DNA from 2 places in the Cupriavidus sp. DF5525 genome. Region 2 is predicted to be linked to the other one. Evidence: predicted binding sites of a transcription regulator. Region 2 holds the regulator's gene; the other holds the start of a gene.
What was found. Region 2 encodes NrdR, which represses ribonucleotide reductase genes. Its sites were predicted from a motif close to CACNANATNTNGTG; they were not measured.

Region 1: a site for NrdR is predicted at 8,812-8,825, ahead of ABNX08_RS18655 (ribonucleoside-diphosphate reductase subunit alpha). Genes of this name have one in related genera too.

The regions. Positions count from the first base shown of each region.
Region 1 is NZ_CP168265.1:3,994,043-4,005,059, reverse strand. Features, by position in the region: gene ABNX08_RS18695 (LysE family translocator) at 85-699, shown strand; gene ABNX08_RS18690 (hypoxanthine-guanine phosphoribosyltransferase) at 748-1,290, opposite strand; gene ffh (signal recognition particle protein) at 1,352-2,746, opposite strand; gene ABNX08_RS18680 (inner membrane protein YpjD) at 2,875-3,825, shown strand; gene ABNX08_RS18675 (PP0621 family protein) at 3,832-4,128, shown strand; gene ABNX08_RS18670 (sensor histidine kinase) at 4,125-6,230, shown strand; gene ABNX08_RS18665 (sigma-54 dependent transcriptional regulator) at 6,267-7,907, shown strand; gene ampD (1,6-anhydro-N-acetylmuramyl-L-alanine amidase AmpD) at 7,904-8,548, shown strand; gene ABNX08_RS18655 (ribonucleoside-diphosphate reductase subunit alpha) at 9,047-11,017, shown strand, end outside.
Region 2 is NZ_CP168265.1:3,555,295-3,566,311, forward strand. Features, by position in the region: gene ybgF (tol-pal system protein YbgF) at 1-558, opposite strand, end outside; gene pal (peptidoglycan-associated lipoprotein Pal) at 576-1,085, opposite strand; gene tolB (Tol-Pal system beta propeller repeat protein TolB) at 1,101-2,474, opposite strand; gene tolA (cell envelope integrity protein TolA) at 2,679-3,704, opposite strand; gene tolR (protein TolR) at 3,753-4,196, opposite strand; gene tolQ (protein TolQ) at 4,257-4,940, opposite strand; gene ybgC (tol-pal system-associated acyl-CoA thioesterase) at 4,937-5,341, opposite strand; ZMP/ZTP riboswitch at 5,495-5,595, shown strand; gene glyA (serine hydroxymethyltransferase) at 5,724-6,971, shown strand; gene nrdR (transcriptional regulator NrdR) at 7,129-7,593, shown strand; gene ABNX08_RS16610 (type IV pilin protein) at 7,612-8,073, opposite strand; gene ABNX08_RS16615 (PilC/PilY family type IV pilus protein) at 8,070-11,017, opposite strand, start outside.

The DNA.
Region 1 (11,017 bases), 440 kb from region 2:
TATCGGCGGATTTCCGTCAAAGTGTACCGGTACTGTACCGTTGGCTGACCGTAGACTGATTCCCTGAATGCCCTGGAGTCAGTTATGGAAGTGTCCCAACTTGCCGCCGGAACCGGTGTCTTTGCCGCGTTTGCCGGCTTTGCGCTGGTGTCGTCGATCACCCCCGGTCCCAACAACACCATGGTGCTCGCCTCGGGCGTGAACTTCGGATTTGCGCGCACGGTGCCGCACGTGCTGGGAATCAGCATCGGCTTTGCGCTGATGGTGGCGCTGGTCGGGCTGGGGCTGGGATCGCTGTTCCACGCCTTTCCGTGGACCTGGCAGGTGCTGCGCGTGGTGGCGACGGTCTACCTCGTGTGGCTGGCGTGGAAGCTGGCCACCTCCGGCGGCGTGCAGGACCAGAAGGTCGGGCGGCCGATGGGCTTCCTGGCCGCCGCGGCATTCCAGTGGGTCAATCCCAAGGCTTGGGTGATGGCGGTCGGCGCGTGCAGCACATACGTGCTGCACGGCAACCTGTGGCTCAACGTGCTGCTGCTGGCGGGGATCTTCGGCGTGGTCAACCTGCCGAGCGTCGCGATGTGGGCGCTGTGCGGCTCGGCGCTGCGGCGCTGGCTGGCGCGCCCGCGCGTGCTGCGCGCCTTCAATATCGGCATGGCAGCTTTGCTGCTGGCCTCGCTGTGGCCGATCCTGGGGGCCTGAAGCGGGCGCCCAGGGCAGGCACCCCGGCGGGTGCCTGTATTTACGTGATCAGAACAGGGCGCGGATCGCGTCCAGGTTGCGCCAGTAGCCCTTGGCGTCCATGCCGCAACCGAACACATAGCGATCCGGCACGGCAAAGCCGCAGAAGTCCGGGTGCATGGGCTTGATCTTGGGCAGCGTCTTCTCGCACAGCACCGCGGCGTGGAATTCCCTGGCGCCCATGTCCAGGATGCGCTCGCGAATCGCGGCCATGGTTTCGCCTTCATCCAGGATGTCGTCCAGCACCAGCACCACGCGGTCCTTGACCGATTCGCGCGGGGCCACGCGCCACTGCATCTCGCCGCCCACGGTCTTGTTGTTGTAGCGCGAGAGGTGGATGTAGTCGAACTCCAGCGGGAAGGCCAGCTTGGGCAGCAGCATGCCGGTGAAGACCACCGCGCCGCCCATCACCGACAGTACCAGCGGGAAGGCATCGCCCATCTTGACGGTGATCTCGGCCGCCATGCGGTCCAGGGCGGCCTGGACTTCCTCGGCGGAGACGATTTCTTCGGAGTTGGCCCACAGCTCGCGGGCCTGTACGGCGCTCATCATGATGTCTTTCCTGTTCTTTTGCGGGGGAAGGCAGATCGCTTGCCGATCTTACTACCGCTAATTAGCGGTTGAAGAGGCCCTTCATGCCACCCTTCATCGCGCCCATCTGGCGCATCATCTTCATCATGCCGCCGCCCTTGAGCTTTTTCATCATGGATTGCATCTGGTCGAACTGGTTGAGCAGGCGGTTCACTTCCTGCACCGGCACGCCGGCGCCCGCGGCGATGCGGCGCTTGCGGCTGGCCTTGATCAGCTCGGGCTTGGCGCGCTCGGTCGGCGTCATGCTGTTGATGATGCCTTCCATGCGGGCCACCTGCTTTTCCGCCTGATCCATATTGGCGCCTTGTGCCTGCTGGGCGAACTGCGCCGGCAGCTTGTCGACCAGGCTGCCCAGGCCGCCCATTTTCTTCATCTGGCCGATCTGCGCCTTGAAGTCTTCCAGGTCGAAGTCGCCTGTCTTCTTGATCTTCTTGGCCAGCTTCTCGGCCGCTTCCATGTCCACGCCGCGCTGGGCTTCCTCGACCAGCGCGAGGATGTCGCCCATGCCCAGGATGCGCTGGGCCATGCGGTCAGGGTAGAAGGGCTCGAGGCCGTCGAGCTTTTCGCCGACGCCGACGAACTTGATCGGGCGCCCAGTAATGTGGCGTACCGACAGCGCCGCACCACCGCGCGCATCGCCGTCCAGCTTGGTCAGCACCACGCCGGTCAGCGGGAGGGTGTCGTTGAAGGCCTTGGCGGTGTTGACCGCGTCCTGGCCGAGCATGGCGTCGACCACGAACAGCGTCTCGGCGGGCTTCAGCTCGGCGTGCAGGGCCGCGATTTCCTGCATCATCAACTCGTCGATACCCAGCCGGCCGGCCGTGTCGACGATCAGCACATCGTGGTAGTGCTTGCGTGCCCAGTCCACCGCCGCGCGGGCGATGTCGACCGGTTTCTGGTCCGGCTGCGACGGGAAGAAGTCAGCGCCGACTTGCTCGGAAACCGTCTTCAGCTGCGCAATCGCGGCGGGGCGGTAGACGTCGCACGAGACCGTCAGCACCTTCTTCTTCTTGTTTTCCTTGAGCCACTTGGCCAGCTTGCCCACGGTTGTGGTTTTACCGGCACCCTGCAGGCCGGCCATCAGGATGATGGCGGGCGGCTGCACGGCCAGGTTCAGCTCGGCTTCCTTGTTGTTGCCACCAGCGGCTTCGGTGCCGCCGATCACCGCGGTCAGCTCGCGCTGTACCACGCCGACCAGGGCCTGGCCCGGGGTGAGGCTGGTGACGACCTCCTCGCCCAATGCCTTTTCCTTGACGCGGGCGACGAATTCGCGCACGACCGGCAGCGCCACGTCGGCTTCGAGCATGGCAAGGCGCACTTCGCGCAGCATCTCGGCGGTGTTGGCCTCGGTCAGGCGCGCCTCGCCGCGCATGGTCTTGACCACACGCGCCAGGCGTTGAGTGAGATTGTCCAGCATGGCAGGAATTGGGGAAAGGTCGGAGCAGGGCTCGGAGAAGAATCGGGGCAGGACCGGCTCACGCGGGGGCCTGGAGCACCGGTTCAACCGGCCGCCACCGTCCGTGGGCACTAAGGTAAACTGCGCAAATGGTCATTGTACTGTATGCCCTCACGGCACTTCTCTATTGCGGCCTGGCCTGGCACGGCTGGGCCACGCGCCATCCGCTCGCGACCGCGGCCGGCCAGGCAGGCGGCGGCGCCTCGGCCGTGCTCGTTGCTTCCGGTCCCGGCGGCCCGGGCGGCGGCATCCCACCGGCGGGCGGCGCGCACGGCGAAGCGCGCCCGGCCTGGTGGCACGTGCTGATGCTGGCCGCGCTGGCCAGCCACGGCATGCTGCTGCATGAAACCATCTTCCCGGCCGAGCGCATGGTGTTCGGCTTTGCCTTCGCGCTGTCGGCCATGCTGTGGCTGGGCGTGGGCATCTACTGGATCGAGAGCTTTTTCTTCTCGCTGGCCGGTCTGGGGCTGATCGTGATCCCGGTGGCGCTGGTCGCCAGCCTGTTGCCCCTGGCCTTCCCAGGCTCGCAGATCCTGGGCTACGCGGCGCAGCCGCTGTTCAAGCTGCACTTCATCATCGCCAACGTGGCCTATGGGCTGTTCACGCTGGCTGCCTTCCACGCCTTCCTGATGCTGCTGGCTGAACGGCGCCTGCACGGCTTCCGCCACGCGCCGGCGCGGCCGAGCGAGGCGCAGCCCAGCCAGTGGCTGGGGCGCTGGCTGGACCTGCTGCCGCCGCTGCTGACGCTGGAGAAGCTGCTGTTCCGGCTGATCGGCGCCGGCTTCGTGCTGCTGACGCTGACCATTGCCTCGGGACTGCTGTTTTCCGAGGAACTGTTTGGCCGCGCCTTCCGGCTCGACCACAAGACCGTGTTTGCGCTGATCTCGTGGGCCATGTTCGGCGGCATCCTGGCCGGACGCATCTTCCGCGGCTGGCGCGGCAAGGTGGCGCTGCGCTGGGTCATCGCCTCGTTCGGCATCCTGCTGCTGGCCTATGTCGGCAGCCGCTTCGTGATCGAAGTCGTCTTGCACCGCATCTGATTTGCCATGGCACGTATCCTGATCCTGCTGGCGGTGGTGCTGGGCGTCATCTGGTGGCTGCGAGCCCGTGCCGAGGCTCGGCTGGCGCAACAGCGCGCGCAGCAGCATGCGCGCGAAGCCAGCCAGCGCGCTGCCGCCGAAGCCGCCGCGCCTGCCACGGCCGAGCCGATGGTCCAGTGCGCACACTGCGGCGTACACCTGCCGCAAGGCGAGGCCATTGCCTGGCGCGGCCTGCATTACTGCCGCCGCAGCCACCTGCCTGACGAAGCCAGCACCGGCACCACTGGCGGTCCCGGCGCATGACCGGACCGGCGCCGACTGGTCCCTCGGGCTGGCAGCGGCTGAACGCCTGGCGCGGTCTGGCGCAGTTGTGGCGCCAGGACGAACCACCCGAATTCCACTGGCGCCTGCTGCGCTACTTCTGCTGGACCCGCGTCGCCGTCGGCCTGCTGCTGGTCGGCTACGCGCTGATGCAGCGCGGCGAGCCCCCGGCCGTCGCCGCAGTTTTGCCGTTTGCGCTGGGAGCGGTCGAGCATGCGGCGGCCATGACGGTCGCGTTGCCCTACCTGGTGATTGCGCTGGCGATGCTGGCCGGCACGCTGTGGCGCCGGCACTTCCATCTGCGTGTACGCGTGCAGGTGCTGGCCGACCTGGCGCTGCTGGCGCTGGTCTACCACGTGCTGGCGCGGCACGGCACCCACGGGCAGGCCGACGGCCTGGCCATGATCTTCCTGCTGCCGGCGCTGGAAGCCGGGGCCTTGACCAGCCTGCTGTTCGCGCTGTTCGCCGCGGCCATCTCCGCGCTGGTGGTGATGAGCGGCCCGTTCACCCACACCATCCTGCTGCGCCAGGCCGACGCCGGCCTGCTGGGCTCGGGCCTGTTCGGCCTGGTGTTCATGATCGCCGCGCTGCTGATGTATATGCTGGCCAACCGCCAGATCGCGCAGGAACGACTGGCGCTGGCGCGCGAGCAGGAGCTGCGGCTGCAGCAGCTGGTCAACCGGCTGATGGTCAACGACATGCAGGACGGCGTGATGCTGGTGCGCGCCAACGGCGCGGTGGTGGCGGCCAACCCGGCGGCGGTAGTGCTGCTGGGGGTGCAGCCGCATGAACGGATCTATTCGCGCCGGCTCGGTGGCGCTGCGGGGCAGGGCGCCAGCGGTGGCGACGCCGTCTTGTTCGACCTGCGCCGCATCCCGCGCCTGCAGCCGCTGATGGAGATGCTGCGCGACTGGCTGCGCAGCAAGGACGATGTGCCGCGCATCCTGCAATTGCTGCCGATGGCGTCCGGCACGGCGCTGGCCGACGGCACCATGCAGCACACTCGGCTGCGGCTGCGCTTCGTGCTGCCGGGGCTGGCGGGCCTGCGCTCGACGCTGGCGCACGGCCGTACTCTGCCGACCACCCTCGATACCGCCACCTGGAACGAACTCTCGCCCGAAGCTGCCGCGCGCCTGCGCCTGGCCATCGCCCAGAACGAGGCCATGGCCTGGTCGCAGGAAGACGAGGCGCTGCTGCGCAGCGAGATGCGTGACACCGTGCTGGTCCATATCGAAAGCTGGGAACGCATCGCCGAACAGGTGCAGCAGGAAAAGCTGGCCGCGATGGGCCGGCTGGTGGCCAGCATCGCGCACCAGATCCGCAACCCGCTGGCGGCAATCAGCCAGGCCAGCGAATTGTTGGCCGATTCGGGCAGGCGCGAGCCCGGTGTGCCAGACAGTGGCGGCGCCGACGTCGATATCGACGCCCGCCTGCTGCGCATCATCAACGACAACGTGCGCCGGCTCGACCAGGTGGTGTCCGACGTGCTGCAGATGTCGCGCCGCCCGCGCACCGGCCGCAGCACCGTGCACCTGGCGCAGGCGCTGCCCGAGATCGTCGAGCGCTGGCGGCTGGAAATGCGCTCGCGCCGCCCGCACGCCGGCGAAACCCGCCCAGCGGGCCGCGCCGACATCAACGCCAACGCCATCCGGCTGACGGTGGACGTGGCCCAGCCGGTGGTGTTCGATACCTCGCAGCTGCAGCAGGTGCTGGGCAACCTGCTCGACAACGCCTGGCGTTACTGCAGCCGGCTGCCGGGCTCGATCCGGCTGCTGGCGCACGCGCTGGACCAGCACCATGCCGAGCTGATCGTCTGGAACGACGGCGCCGAGGTCTCGCGCGAGCACCAGCGCAGCCTGTTCGAGCCATTCTTCACCAGCAACGCGCAGGGCACCGGGCTGGGCCTGTTCATGGCGCGCGAGCTGTGCGGCGTCAACGATGCGCAGGTGCGCTATGGCGCCGTGTCGCTGCCGGCGCTGATCGAGCGTACCGGCGTGCTGGCCCCAGCCGCGCGCGATACACTGCCGGCCAAGGCCTTCGTGCTGACGCTGCGCATCGAGACCGCGGATGCGGCCGCAGCCTGAGCCGGCTCAACCCGACCCACCCCCGATCCCGTTCTCATGCCACCCCGAATGTCCAGCGCGCCCGATCCCATCCTCGTCATCGACGACGAGGCCGACCTGCGCGAGCTGCTGGATATCTCGATCCGCCGCATGGGACATGACGTGGTGCTGGCCGGCTCGCTGGCCGAGGCGCGCGAGAAGCTGGCGCAGCGCCGCTACAGCCTGGTGCTGACTGACATGCGGCTGGGCGACGGACTCGGCATCGAGATCGTGCGGCAGCTTTCCGCCGCGCCCGAGCGCGTGCCGGTCGCGGTCATCACCGCCTACGGCAGCGCCGACAACGCCGTGGAGGCCCTCAAGGCCGGCGCCTTCGACTACATCGCCAAGCCGGTATCGCTGGAACAGCTGCGCAGCCTGGTGCTGAACGCGCTCGGCCGCCAGCAGCGCGACAGCGATGCCGCCGCGGCCGACCCAGCCGCCGACCGCGCCGCGGCCTTGCTGCCCGGCCACTCCGCCGCCATGCAGGAGGTGCGCCGCTCGCTGTCGCGGCTGGCGCGCAGCATGGCACCGGTGGTGATCAGCGGCGAATCCGGCAGCGGCAAGGAGCGCGCCGCCCGCGCCATCCATGCGACCAGCGCCCGCGCCGCGCACCCCTTTGTCGCGGTCAACTGCGGCGCCATCCCCGAGAACCTGATGGAGTCCGAGTTCTTCGGCTACGTCAAAGGGGCGTTCACCGGCGCCGACGGCGAGCGCGGCGGCTTCTTCCAGGCCGCCAACGGCGGCACGCTGATGCTCGACGAAGTGGCCGACCTGCCGCTGCCGATGCAGGTCAAGCTGCTGCGCGCGCTGCAGGAGCGGCGCGTGCGCAAGATCGGCGCCAGCCGTGAAGACGCCGTGGACGTGCGCGTGATGTGCGCCAGCCACAAGGATCTGGCGGCGATGGTCGCGGCCGGCCAGTTCCGGCAGGACTTGTATTACCGCCTGAACGTGCTGGAGCTGCGCATGCCCACCCTGCGCGAGCGCGGCGAGGACATCCCGGTGCTGGCGCGCGCCATCCTGGACCACCTGGCGGTGCGCTACGGCGACCCGCGCCCCAAGCGGCTGGCGCCGGCGGCGCTGGACCGGCTGGCCGCCTACCGCTTCCCCGGCAACGTGCGCGAACTGGAGAACCTGCTCGAGCGCGCCTACGCCTTTGCCGAGAGCGAGCAGATCGAGGTCGCCGACCTGGGCCCGCTGGAAGCAGGCGCCGAGCGCGCCGGGCTGATGCACGCGCCGGCCCCCGCCATGGCGCCCGCCGCCCACTACGCCCCCTGGGCCGCCGGGGGCATGTGGCCGCCCGTGCCGCCTACGGCGGTCCCATCGACGGCCCCGACATCGGCACCGGAACCCGCACCGCCTGCCCCGGCCGCCGCCGCCCCGGAACCCGAAACCGACGGCGATCCGGTGGATCGCGCCTGCCGCGGCATCGTCTTCCCGATCGACCTGGCGGCGCGGCTGGAAGCCGTGGAGCGCGAGCTGATCCTGCAGGCGCTGGCACAAACCAACTTCAACCGCACCGCGGCGGCGCCGCTGCTGGGCCTGAACCTGCGCCAGCTGCGCTACCGCATCCAGCAGCTGGGCATCCGCGAGGCCATGGACGCCGCCGACCGCGGCGCCGCCGAGGGAGCGGGCGAGAACGCTACCGAGGGCACGTCATGACCAGCGCCGCCACGCCCGCGCTGCCCGCATTGCCGGAGCGCAGCCGCCGCTTCCTGCCCGACGCCGACGGCTGGGTCCCCGCCGCGCGCCGCGTGCCGTCGCCCAATTTCGACGAGCGCCCGCCAGGCATGGCGGTCGACCTGGTGGTGCTGCACAACATCAGCCTGCCGCCGGGCCAGTTCGGCAGCGGCGACATCGAAGCCTTCTTCCAGAACCGGCTCGACCCGGACAAGCACCCGTTCTTCGCCACCATCCACCAGGTGCAGGTGTCCGCTCACTTCCTGGTCACGCGCCAGGGCGAGCTGGTGCAGTTCGTACCGTGTACGCAGCGGGCCTGGCATGCGGGGCAATCGGACTTCTTTGGCCGGGCGCGCTGCAATGACTTTTCTATCGGCATCGAGATCGAAGGCTGCGACGACCTGCCATTCACCCCCGCCCAGTACGACACCGTGACCGCACTGGTGCCGGCGCTGCTCGCCACCTACCCGGTGCGGGCGATTGCCGGCCACAGCGATATCGCCCCGGGGCGTAAGACCGATCCCGGCCCGCATTTCGACTGGGCGCGCTTTGCCACAGAAGCGTCATTGCCGCCGGCTATGCTGCCGTATCGTTGCGGCCCGGTGACCGACTCGGGTGACTGATTCGTAACGTCTGCCATCACGCCAGCGTGCCCCGTCCTGGCGCACATGCCCCATGCCGGCGAGGGGCTATCGCACCGTCACAACAATCAAAAAAATTTTTCAAAAATGTGCGGTTGCGAACGGTTTGGCCGAAACCCTTGCGAGTATTAGCCTCCCGGGCATGTGGCGCTGCCGCATCCGTGGCACCGACCCCGAAAAAGCGCTTGTCAAGACTGGTCATTCGGATTCGTTTCACTATACTTAGCCCAGTTTTCAGCAGCACCCACTATATCTAGTAGTCAAACCGGGGAGCCGGCCCAGGTGTGAGGTGGCCGTCGCGCAGATCGCGACACCGTCTTGCCGCCACCGCGGGGCCAGCGCATCACAAGAGTCCCTGGCGAAATGTTCACGCAGAGGTAGTTTGTCCATGCCCGGCCCAGGCCGGGCGGATGTTCTTTCCGCAGCATTTCGCCAGGGACTCTTTTGTCTCTTATTTCCAGGGTAAAAACAGGAGTTCTCATGCAAACGGCCCAGAACGAAATCACCACGGGCGCGAGTGGCGCTGCAGGTATCGCACCGACCGCGCAGCAGACCCCCGCCAACGCCGCCAATACGAACTACCCGGATCACAAGATCATTCGTCGCAACGGCGCCGTGGTGTCTTTCGAGCCGTCCAAGATCAACGTGGCCATGACCAAGGCCTTCCTCGCCGTGAACGGCGGGCAGGGTGCCGCTTCAGCGCGCGTGCGCGAAGTGGTCGAGCAACTGACCCAGACCGTGGTCCGCGCATTGCTGCGCAGCCGCCCCAACGGCGGCACCTTCCATATTGAAGACGTGCAAGACCACGTGGAACTGGCGCTGATGCGCTCGGGCGAGCATGAAGTGGCCCGCGCCTACGTGCTGTACCGCGAGAAGCGCAAGGACGAGCGCGCCAGCGCTAGCGCGCAGGCAGTGGCCCGTGTGCAGGAAGGCGGCTTCTCGGTCAACGTGACCGACGGCGGCGTGACCCACGTGCTGGACATCGCCGCACTGCACGCCCTGATCGACAACGCCTGCTCGGGCCTGGGCGATGCGGTCAGCGCCGAGCCGATCCTGAAGGAAACCCTGAAGAACCTGTACGACGGCGTGCCGATGACGCAGGTGTACGACTCCGCCATCCTGGCCGCACGTACCCTGATCGAAAAGGACCCGGCCTACAGCCAGGTCACCGCTCGTATCCTGCTGCACACCATCCGCAAGGAAATCCTGGGCGCCGAAGTGACCCAGTCGGAAATGTCGGCCCGCTACGCCGAGTACTTCCCCAAGTTTATCGCCCGCGGCATCGAAGCCGAGCTGCTGGACGAAAAGCTCGCCACCTACGACCTGACGCGCCTGGGCGCCGCGCTGGACGCCGGCCGCGACTTCCAGTTCAACTACCTGGGTCTGCAGACCCTGTACGACCGCTACTTCCTGCATATCGATGAAACCCGCATCGAAATGCCGCAGGCCTTCTTCATGCGCGTGGCCATGGGCCTGGCGCTGAACGAGAAGGACCGCGAAGGCCGCGCCATCGAGTTCTACCAGCTGCTGTCGTCGTTCGACTTCATGTCGTCCACGCCGACGCTGTTCAACTCGGGCACCCGCCGCTCGCAGCTGTCTTCGTGCTACCTGACCACCGTGTCGGACGACCTGGAAGGCATCTACGAAGCGCTGAAGGAAAACGCGCTGCTGTCCAAGTTCGCCGGCGGCCTGGGCAATGACTGGACCAACGTGCGCGCGCTGGGCTCGCACATCAAGGGCACCAACGGCAAGTCGCAAGGCGTGGTGCCGTTCCTGAAGGTGGTGAACGACACCGCCGTGGCCGTGAATCAGGGCGGCAAGCGCAAGGGCGCCGTCTGCGCCTACCTGGAAACGTGGCACCTGGACATCGAAGAGTTCCTGGAACTGCGCAAGAACACTGGTGACGACCGCCGCCGCACCCACGACATGAACACGGCCAACTGGATTCCGGACCTGTTCATGAAGCGCGTGATGGAAGCTGGTGAATGGACGCTGTTCTCGCCCGCCACCTGCCCGGACCTGCACGACAAGGTCGGCAAGGAATTCGAGAAGGCCTACCTCGGCTATGAAGCCAAGGCCGCCAGCGGCGAACTGAAGCTGTTCAAGAAGCTGCCGGCGCTGCAACTGTGGCGCAAGATGCTGGGCATGCTGTTCGAGACCGGCCACCCGTGGATCACCTTCAAGGATCCTTGCAACATCCGCAGCCCGCAGCAGCACGTTGGCGTCGTCCACAGCTCCAACCTGTGCACGGAAATCACGCTCAACACCAACGAGAGCGAGATCGCCGTCTGCAACCTGGGCTCGGTCAACCTGGTCGCCCACCTGGCCAGGCAGGCCGACGGCACCTACGCGCTCGATCACGCCAAGCTGCAGAAGACCGTCCGCACCGCGATGCGCATGCTCGACAACGTCATCGACATCAACTACTACGCGGTCGAGAAGGCGCGCAAT
Region 2 (11,017 bases):
CCCCTTGTAGTCGCGCTGCGCGTAGAGCGAGTTGCCGAGCCAGTACTGCGCCAGCGGCAGGTACGGGCTCTGCGGGTACTTCTTGACGAAGGCCGAGAACGAATTCCCGGCGCTTTTGAAGTCGCCCGCCTGGAACTGCTTGAGCGCGGCATCGTATTCGGGCTTTTCGCCCGGCTGCGCCACGCCTTCGCGGCCTTCGACCGTGACCTGCTGCGGCTCGAATTTCTTCAGGCGCGCATCCAGGTCGGCGTAGTAATCCTTCTGCTGCTTCTGCAGCGCGTCCACCGTGTTCTGCAGCACTTCGTTCTGGCCGCGCAGCCGCGCCACTTCCTGGCGCAGGCCCTCGAGCTGGTTCTGCATGTCGAGCGTGGTGCGGCTGTTCTGCTCGATGCGCTGGGTCGCGGTCGCCTGGAAACCGTTGAACTGGTCGCGCAAGGTGATGACCGCTTTGCGCGCCTCGTCATCGTCGAACACTCCGGCATGCACCTGCGTGAGCGGCAGCATGCCGCCGCCGGCGACGGCGGCGAGCCACAACAGGGTGGAAACGCGTGCTTTCATGGATGGCAATCCGCAGATCAGTAGTTGATGTCCGCGCGGCGGTTTTCAGCCCACGAGGCTTCATCATGGCCGGTGGCCTTGGGCTTTTCCTTGCCCAGGCTGACGGCTTCCATCTGGCCGTCGGGCACGCCCATCGAGCCAAGCGAGCGGCGCACGGCTTCAGCGCGCTTCTGGCCCAGCGCCAGGTTGTACTCGCTGGTGCCACGCTCGTCGGTGTTGCCCTGGATCAGGATCTTGCGGCCCTTGTTGGAACCCAGGTACTTGGCGTGCTCGGTCAGCATGCCCTGGTAGTCAGACTTGACGGAGTAGCTGTCGAAGTCAAAGTACACGCTGCGCTTGGCCAACGGGCTGTTCGGGTCGTTCAGCGGGTCGGCGGCCGTCACCGGGGTGACCGCGCGCGGATCCGTACCGACGCCGCCCTTGCCGGCGCCGGCATTGGCGGTGTCGTCCAGCTTGACGCCGGAGCTGCAGGCGCCCAAGGCCAGCAGTGCGGCAACGGCAAGGGTTTTGCTCATCAGTTGGGGCATGGTGAATGACTCCTGTTATTGCATGAAAGGACCCCAGGACGGCTCGCGAACATCGCCGGACTGGAGGGACAGAACCTGCCGGGTACGCCCGTCAGTGGAAACCGCCGCCAGGACCGCGCGACCGCCCACGCGGGTGGCATAGAGGATGTACTTGCCGTTGGCGGCGAAGCTCGGGGCCTCGTCGTTGGCCGTATCGGTCAGCGACGTCACGTCGCCGTTGCTCAGGTCCTGCAGTTGCAGCTTGAAGCCACCCGCGCGCGAGATGTACGCCAGGTACTTGCCGTCCGGCGAGATGCGCGGGCTTACGTTGTAGCTGCCCTTGAAGGTGACACGCTGCGCCCCGCCGCTTTCCTCGCCGCCGGCGGGCATACGGTAGACCTGCGGCGCGCCGCCGCGGTCGCTGGTGAAGTAGATGCTCTTGCCGTCGGGCGAGTACTGCGGCTCGGTGTCGATGGCGCTGCTGCGGGACAGGCGGCGGATGCCGGAGCCGTCCGCGTTGACCTGGTAGACCTGGGTATTGCCGTCGCGCGACAGCGCCAGTGCCAGGTGCTGGCCGTCAGGCGACCACGACGGCGCGCTGTTGTTGCCCTTCTGGTTCGACACCAGCGTGCGCTTGCCGGTAGCCAGGTCGTGCACGTACACCACGGGCTTCTTGGCCTCGAACGAGACATAGGCCACGCGGCGGCCGTCCGGGGACCACGACGGCGAGATGATCGGCTCGTTGCTGGTCAGCGCCACCTGCGAGTTCTGGCCATCGGAGTCGGAGATCAGCAGCTGGTAGCGGCCACCCACGCGCGACACGTAGGACAGGCGCGTGGCAAACACGCCGCGCTCGCCCAGCAGCTTTTCGTAGATGTAGTCGGCGATCTTGTGCGCGGTCACGCGCAGCTGGCCCTGGTTGACGGTGAAGGCCAGCCCGCCCAGGCTCTGGCCCTTGACGGTGTCGTACAGGCGGAAGCGCACTTCGTACTGGCCGCCACCGGCCGGGGTTACGCTGCCGGCGACGAAGGCGTCGGCGCCGCGCGACTTCCAACTGCCGAGGTCGACGTTGGCGGATTCCGCCACCGTGGCGCCGCCGGGATCGACATTGCGCAGGCGGCCGCTGCGCGCCAGATCCGCGCGGATGATGGCGGTCAGGTTCTGCGGGGCCTGGGCTTCGCCCTGGAAGTTGGCGGTGGCGACGGGGATCTGGCTGGAGCCGACGCCGGAGATCTCAACATTCAGCTGCGCGTGCGCGGCGCCTGCCGCCATCGTCAGCGCCGCAGCCAGCCACGCCATCAGCGCGCGGCGGCCCGCCAGGGGACTGGCGGAAATTGCGGGTAGGGTTGCGGGTTGAGTTGCGTTGTGCCGCCTCGCGGACAGCCAGTTGGGGGCCCAAAGCTTTCGCATGCTGCTCCTCAGTCGATTTCAAGATTCGTCGGGCACGGCAGGCATCGGCAACACGGGCAGGTCGGGCGCTGCGCATGGCGCACTCCCGTTCTGCGTGCGCGTTGCACACTGCCGGCTGCGTCAGGCAACCTGCCATGGTAGCGATGGGACCGGACCCCGGCGATGATGGTTGCATTATGTTGCAAATCATGACGCCCGGGTCACTCAGTCCTTCGGCCGGAAGGTGATGGTAAAGCTGCCTGGCGCCTTGCCATCCTCGTCGCGCGGCAGCGGGTCGGAACGCTCGACCGCGCGCAGCACGGCGTTGTCCCAGTCCGAATTGCCGCTGGACTTGGACAGGCGCGCCGACATCAGCGAGCCATCCGGCGCCAGCCGCACCGACACCACCGCGGTCGGGTTGCCCTGCACGTCTTCGGTGAAGACGATGTTCGGTTTCACGCGGCGGCGCACGCGGTCGGCATAGCCCGGCGACGCCTTGCCGCCGCCACCGGCGCCCGCGCCGGCCGAACTGCCGACTCCGCCACCGCCCGCGCTCGAGCCGCTGGCCAGCGCCTGCAGGCGCGCCAGTTCGCTCTGGCGCTGCGCATTGGCCGCGGCCTCGCGCTTGGCCTTGGCGTCGGCATCCGCCTTGGCCTTGGCCTTGGCCTCGGCCTCATTCTTCGCCTTCGCGTCCGCCTGGGCCTTGGCCTTGGCGTCCGCTTCCTTGCGTTCGGTTTCCTTGCGCTCGGCCAGTTCCTTGCGCTGCTGCTCCTGCTGCGCAGCCTTCTTCTTCGCGTCGTCCTTGCGCTGCGCTTCCTTGCGCTCGGCCTCGCGCCGCTCGTCTTCCTTGCGGGCGGCTTCCTTGCGCTCGGCCTCCTTGCGCTCCGCTTCCTTGCGGGCGGCTGCTTCCTTGCGCTCGGCCTCTTCACGCGCAGCCGCTTCGGCTCGGCGCTTCTGGCGCTCGAGCGCGATGTCGGCGTCTTCCTCGACCTTGCTCTTCACCTGGGGCGGCGGCGGCACCGGGCGAGGCTGCACCACCGGCTCAGGCTCGGGCGGCGGCGGCGGCGCTGTGGCAGCGGGGATTTCTTCCCATAGCTCGGCCTCGGCGCCGACCGGCGTGCTGCTCTGCCAGCGCACGCCGTAATACAGCACGATGCCCAGCAGCAGGTGCATGACGAGCGCGAACAGGAAGGAACGCAGGGTTCCTCGCTCCTTGACCGGCTGGTAGGGATAGGCGGCGACGGTATTCATCGGGCGCAACGGCAATCGCAATGGCAATCAGATAGGCGCTTCAATGCGTCAGGAGGTCTTGGACTTGACCATCAGGCCGACGCGCTTGATGCCGTCGGCCTTCAGGATCGACATCACGTCGAGCACCGCCTCGTACTTGACCGAGCGGTCGGCGGCAATCACCACCGGCTGGTCGGGATTCTCGTTCTGGCGCTGGTGCACGAAGTCGAGCAGGCCCTGCTTGTCGACCTTGCGCTCGAAGGCATTGCCGGCGTTGTCCTTGCCGCGCGCGGTGAGCTGGCCGCTCTCGTGCACGGTGACCACGATCGGCGGCGCCTTCTGCTGCGGCGTGGCGTTGGCCACGGTGGGCAGGTCCACGGTGGCAGGACTCACGATCGGCGCCGCCACCATGAAGATGACCAGCAGCACGAGCATGACGTCGATATATGGCACGACATTGATGTCGGCGCTTGCCCGGCGGCGCGAGCCGCCGCGGCGCTGAATGGCTGCCATTGCAGGACTCCTGGAAACACCGGTCCGGGCTTGCGCCCGGACCGTTTGTATTAGATTCGGTTAGCGGGCCTGGCGTTGCAGGATGTTCAGGAACTCTTCCATGAAGCTCTCGAACCGGATCGCCAGGCGGTCGATCTCCGTGGCGTAGCGGTTATAGGCGATCACCGCCGGGATGGCCGCGAACAGGCCGATGGCCGTGGCTACCAGCGCTTCGGCGATGCCGGGGGCCACCGAGGCGAGCGTCGCCTGCTGCACATTCGACAGACCACGGAACGCGTTCATGATCCCCCACACCGTGCCGAACAGGCCGATATACGGGCTGACCGAGCCGACCGACGCCAGGAACGGCAGGTGCGACTCGAGCACGTCCATCTCGCGCTGGTAGGCTGCGCGCATGGCGCGACGGGCCGCGTCGAGCAGCGCGCCGGCTTCGTTGCCGCGCTCGCGTGCCTTCAGGAACTCGCCCATGCCGGATTCGAAGATCCGTTCCAGCGCGCCGGTGTTGTGGCGGTTGTTGACAGCACTGTTATATAGCGCCTGCAGGTCGCCGCCGGCCCAGAAGTCGCGCTCGAACCCCTCGGTCTGGGTTCGCGCCGAGCGCACCGCCAGGTGCTTGCGGAAGATATAGGTCCACGAAAACAGCGACATGACGAGCAACAGCACCATGACGGCCTGTGCCAGCAGGCTGGCGTGGAGCACCAGCGTAATGATCGACATGTCTTGTGTGACGGTCACGGGATTCATCGGGCGGACTTGATGGTAGCTAGGACGGGGGCGGGAATCGGGGCGGGACGGAAAGTGCTTCGATCGACACATCCAACGCGAATGGCGCCGGTGGCCAGCAACAGCTCGGCGCGCCAGGCTTCCTGGGTGAACTGGACCGAGGCCGGTCCGACCCGGTCGATGCGCGTGCGGATATCGAGCTGGTCGTCCAGCCGGGCGGGCGCATTGTAGTCCACCGCAGTGCTGCGGACGATAAACACCACGCCCGCCTCGTCGGCGAGCGCCTGCTGTTCGATGCCGAGCGAGCGCAGCCACTCGGTGCGGGCTCGTTCGAAGAACTTCAGATAGTTTGCGTAGAACACTACGCCGCCCGCGTCGGTGTCTTCCCAGTACACCCGCAGGGTCCAGACAAAGTTTGTCATGGCCGCGATTGTAACGGAGAGCGCCGGCGCTTCGTGTAAACCCGCACGACTAGTTTGCAACAGCAAGTTGCTGGCCAGCCCTTGCCAGGGCTTGGCTGGCGGGCCGACGGCTTGCGGCGGGCGCACTCTCCGCGCTACACTGCGCGCAACCATTCCATCTTGCGCGACTGGCGATGTCAGTGGGCACTACCACGAGGAAGCGCAAGTTCTCTGGCGTGAAGTTCAGACGCCTGCCGCTCGCCTGGGCAGCGAATGGGAAGCAGGGTGCGCCCTGTAGCGACGGTCTTATATAGAACCGCCGGTACCGGACGCCATCAGCCTTCCCCGCGCGCCCTACCCCCGATGCGCTAATCGGATTCCCTTTTTTCAGACGAGTTTCGCCATGTTCGAACGCAGCCGTTTTACGATCGACCAGATCGACCCCGAGGTCTTTGCCGCCATCCAGAAGGAAAACCAGCGTCAGGAAGATCACATCGAGCTGATCGCTTCCGAAAACTACACGTCGCCGGCCGTGATGGCCGCGCAGGGTTCGCAGCTGACCAACAAGTACGCCGAGGGCTACCCCGGCAAGCGCTACTACGGCGGTTGCGAATATGTCGACATGGTCGAGCAGCTGGCCATTGACCGCGTCAAGCAGCTGTTCGGCGCCGACGCCGCCAACGTGCAGCCCAACTCGGGCTCGCAGGCCAACCAGGGCGTGTTCTTCGCCATGCTCAAGCCGGGCGACACCATCATGGGCATGAGCCTGGCCGAAGGCGGCCACCTGACCCACGGCATGGCGCTGAACATGAGCGGCAAGTGGTTCAACGTGGTCAGCTACGGCCTGAACGCCCAGGAAGACATCGACTACGACGCGCTGGAAAAGCTGGCGCAAGAGAAGAAGCCCAAGCTGATCATCGCCGGTGCCTCGGCCTTCGCACTGCGCATCGACTTCGAGCGCATCAGCAAGGTCGCGAAGTCGATCGGCGCTTACTTCATGGTCGACATGGCCCACTACGCCGGCCTGATCGCCGCCGGCGTCTACCCGAACCCGGTGCCGCACGCCGACTTCGTCACCACCACCACGCACAAGAGCCTGCGCGGCCCGCGCGGCGGCGTGATCCTGATGAAGGCCGAGCACGAGAAGGCAATCAACTCGGCGATCTTCCCCGGCATCCAGGGCGGCCCGCTGATGCACGTGATCGCTGGCAAGGCGGTGGCGTTCAAGGAAGCGCTGACCCCCGAGTTCAAGGAATACCAGCAGCAAGTGGTGAAGAATGCCGCCGTGCTGGCCGAGACCCTGATCGCGCGCGGCCTGCGCATCGTCTCGGGCCGCACCGAAAGCCACGTGATGCTGGTCGACCTGCGCGCCAAGAACATCACCGGCAAGGAAGCCGAGCGCATCCTGGGCGAGGCGCATATCACCGTCAACAAGAACGCCATCCCCAACGATCCGGAAAAGCCGTTCGTGACCTCGGGCATCCGCCTGGGCTCGCCGGCCATGACCACGCGCGGCTTCAAGGAAGAAGAAGCCCGCGTCGTCGGCAACCTGATCGCCGATGTGCTGGACAACCCGCACGACGCCGCGAACATCGCCAGCGTGCGCGAGCAGGTGGCCGCCCTGACCAAGCGTTTCCCGGTCTACGGCTGATGCATCAAGGCCGCCCCCGCATGTCGTGGGGGCGGCCGGCAGCCCCGCAAGCCACGCCTTCATCCGGCGCCCGGCTTGCGGGCCTGGCCAACCCGCCCCCGCCACCGCAGAACGACAACACGGACAAGGCGACGGGGTTCAACTGAAGGTGGTCGGCATGAAATGTCCCTTTTGCGGTCATTCCAATACCCAGGTACTCGACACGCGCATGTCGGAAGACGGCGATGCCGTGCGCCGGCGCCGCCGCTGCGAGGCCTGCGATCGCCGCTTCACCACCTATGAGCGGATCGAGCTGTTCTTCCCCGCCATCGTCAAGAAAAACGGTTCGCGCGTGGACTACACGCGCGCCAAGCTGAAGGATTCGATGCGCCTGGCGCTGCGCAAGCGCCCGGTCTCGGCCGAGGCCATCGATGAAGCCATCACCCGCATCGAAGAAAAGCTGCTGTCGCTGGGCGAGAAGGAAATCCCCAGCAGCCAGGTCGGCGAACTGGTGATGCGCGAGCTGCGCAAGCTCGACAAGATTGCCTATATCCGCTTTGCTTCGGTGTACCGGAGCTTCGAGGATGTGTCGGAGTTCTCCGACGTGCTCGCGGAAGTGACCGCGGGCAACAGCAAGCGCTAGCCTCTCCCCCTCGCTCTCTTATCGCTCCCAGCAGTTCTGCAGGTACACGGCCGGGTTGGCCCCGACCGTGTTCAGCCGCGCGCCCGTCTGGTCGAGCAGGTAGATGCCGCACGCGTCCGCCGCATCCACCGGTACCGCCTGCAGCCAGTAGCCGTTTGCCGTCAGCGTATTGGCCACGATCGAGATGTTGTAGCGCACCCGGTTGCTGTCACGCGGCGAAGTCCGCAGTGCCGCCGGCAGCGCGAACGCCACGCCGGCCGGGGTCTGGTCATAGCGGCCGTTGACCGAGCGGAAGCGCTCGAGCTGCTGCGCCGCCTCGGTCATCATGCCGCGCGCATCGGTGCGGTAGCCGCGCCGCACATACTCGGTGTAGTTGGGGATGGCGACCGAGGCGATGATGCCCAGGATCACCACCGTCACCATCAGCTCGATCAGCGTCACGCCGCGCATGTCGCGGCGGTTGCGGAAGCGGTTCGTCATTGGGATATCTGCCTCCACGACAGCCGGTTGCGGGCGATATTGCCTTTCTCCACCACGCTGATCACATCGCCGGTGGTGGCACTGGCGACCTTGAGGTGGTCGCTGCTGCCACCGCCCCCGGTGAAGATGGTCGAACCGAAATTGCCCTGCTGCGCGATACCGGACACCACCAGCACCTTATTGTTGATCTTCAGGCTGTCGTCACCGTCGATCTTGCCGTCGCTGCTTACGTCGAGCACAGAGTACGTCAGCGCCCCGCCGGTCAGCGCGGCAAAGTCGAACAGGTTGGAGCTGATGCCACCCACGCATTCATCGGTGGACGGTGTCAGCGTGGTGACCACCAGCCGTTCCGCATCCATCTTGGGCTTTACCACCACGCGCTCGCCCTGGGCCAGCAGGTCGATATACCAGCCGCGCTGCGTGGTGTAGTCGACGGTGTTGCTGCTGAGCGTGAATACCGTGCGCGCTGCCCCGTCCACCATCATCGAGCCGGTGGCCAGCGCCTGCGCGCGCAGGTTGCCGCGCGTGGCCGACGAGACATTGTTGTCCCACACGCCGTAGACCGAGTTGTAGCCGGTGGCGGCGGTGTCGGCGGCATCGTAGAAGCGGCCGGTGCCGAAGGTCAGCAGGAAGCCCTTGTTCGGGTCCTTGGGATTGATCAGCGCGGTCGGTGCCGCCGTGATCGGCTGGGCCACGTTGGACGCGCTCACCGCGGTGAACAGCGGCGCGCCCTGCGTGGTACCCATGCGCGCAGCCCATGCCGACGGGTTGGCGCCGGACAGGTCGAACTTCCACAGCCGGCCCTTCAGGTCGCCGGCATAGACGGCCTGGATGGTCAGGTTGTCGTCATAGACCACTTCCGGGCTGCTCAGGCCGTTGCCGTTGCCGGTAGCCGTGGTTTCCTTGGCATCGGCATAGATCTTCTGGATGCCGCCGGTGGCGAATGGGTTCGCCAGGTCGACGATATAAAGCACGGCCTTGCCAGAGCTGCTCTCATAGCCGTTGCCGAAGATCGCCACCCACTTGCCGCTGTTGACGCGCCCGATCACCGGCGTGCCGATGGTGTAGCCCAGGTCGGCCTCGGTATCGCCGGCGATCTCCCACATGACCTTCTTCTCGTCGAAGTTCGCCGGGTCGGTCACGTCGAGTGCGAACATGCCCTTGCCTCCTGCCCCCATGCCGCCCACCAGCACCGTGCGCCAGCTGGCCGTACTTCCGGAGCCGCTGGGGATAAAGACATCGCCGGCGCTCGGCGTGGCATCGACGAAGAAGCGGTGGACATAGTCCGGCGAGGCCAGCGCCTTGACCGAGTTGGTGCCGACGATCGCCTGGTTGGGCAGGTAGGCGAACTTCTCGACGCCGGTCAGCGCATCGAAGCCGTGCAGCATGCCGTCGTTGGCGCCGACATAGATCATCGGCCTGCGGTTGGTGCGGTTGTTGGCGAGGAAGGAGAAGTAGCTGCCGCCGCCGTCTGCCTTCAGGTAGTCGTAGCCGGCGTCCGCCGCCTTCACGTAGATCGGCGAGGAGTTGACGATATCGCCCAGCACGTTGGACACCGCGCTGCCGCTGCCGTTGTCGGTCACGCGGTCGCGGTATTTGCCGCCGTTGCGCTTCTCCAGCGTGGTATCGCCGCGCAGGTAGGAGACGATGGCCTTGTCGCCGCCCAGCGCGGTCTTCTGCGCGGTGGACAGCGAAGCATCGCTGTCGCTGGCCCAGGTGAAGGGCTTGCCGACGGGAGCGGTGCCGCCCGGCGACCATGTATAGATTTTGCGCGACGCGGCAGCGGGCATCTTCTGGTACGCGTTCCAGTTCTGGATCGAAAAGGTGCGATCGGTCGCGTTAAAGCTCTGCGACAGCAGCTCGCCGGTCCAGGCCCCGGAGCGGAAGCGCGTCAGGAACAGCGCGGTATCGGTGTTCAGCGTGGTCGAGTTGGTCGCGGCCGATGACGACGAGCCGCTGCGCGAGGCGATCTGCGTCAGTGCGTTGTTCAGCGCCTCGGCAAGGCCGGTAGTATCGCCGGCGCTGTAGTTGTCGCCGCGCGTGTTGACCGCCGCGTGCCAGAGGTCATCGATCTTGGTCTGGTCGCTGCTGGACGCCTTGGGCCAGGAAATCGTGCCCGCCTTCAGCTTGGCCAGGATGGCATCAAGCACGTCACTGCGCGAGGCATTGGGGTTGCTCGGCTGGTTGTTCGGATCCGACTCCAGCGACCCCTTGACGCCGAGCCCCAGCGTGAACGTGACCAGGTGCTGCCAGAAGGCTTCGTCGCGGGCATTGGTCGGCACGCGGTTCTCGGTCGTGCGCAGGTCATTGACCCAGTACTTCATCGCCGCGTCGGCGAGCGTGTTGGAGTAGTCGTCCTTGTACGGCGTCACCGGCTGGTATTGGTAAGCCGTGCCCGACACCGGCGAAATCTTCGATCCCTTGTTGTTATCGATATTGCCGACCGAGGTGCTGTCCGAATAGTAACCATCGGTCGACAAGATGTGGTAGCTGGCGCGGCAGGCGCTTTCCTTGGTGCTACCGGGCTCAGTCCACGGCTGGGCGTTGTTCTGGAAGTACTTGCCTACAGTCTCCATCCCACCGAGCAGCGGCGTGCCGTTGGCGCTGATGCCCAGGCTGTAGAAGTCCTGGTAGAACTGGGGCTTGTTGGTGGTATCGAAGGGCGCCACCGCGCGGCGGATGCCGGCGTAGGTCGAAGTACCCGACTCGGTGTCGTCGTTGATGGAGGTAAAGCCCACGCGGATGGCTTCGTTCTGCCCCGCGAACGCCTGCCCTACCGCGGCGCGCATGGCCAGGATGCGCGAGCGGTAGTACTGGAACCAGTTGGCGAAGTTCTGGATTTCCTCTGCGTAGGTGCAGCTTGTCGCCGCTGCGCAGTCCGTGCGCTTGCCGTTGTGCGGGAAGGTGAATCCGGACTTGACCTCGTAGCGCTTGAAGCAATCCA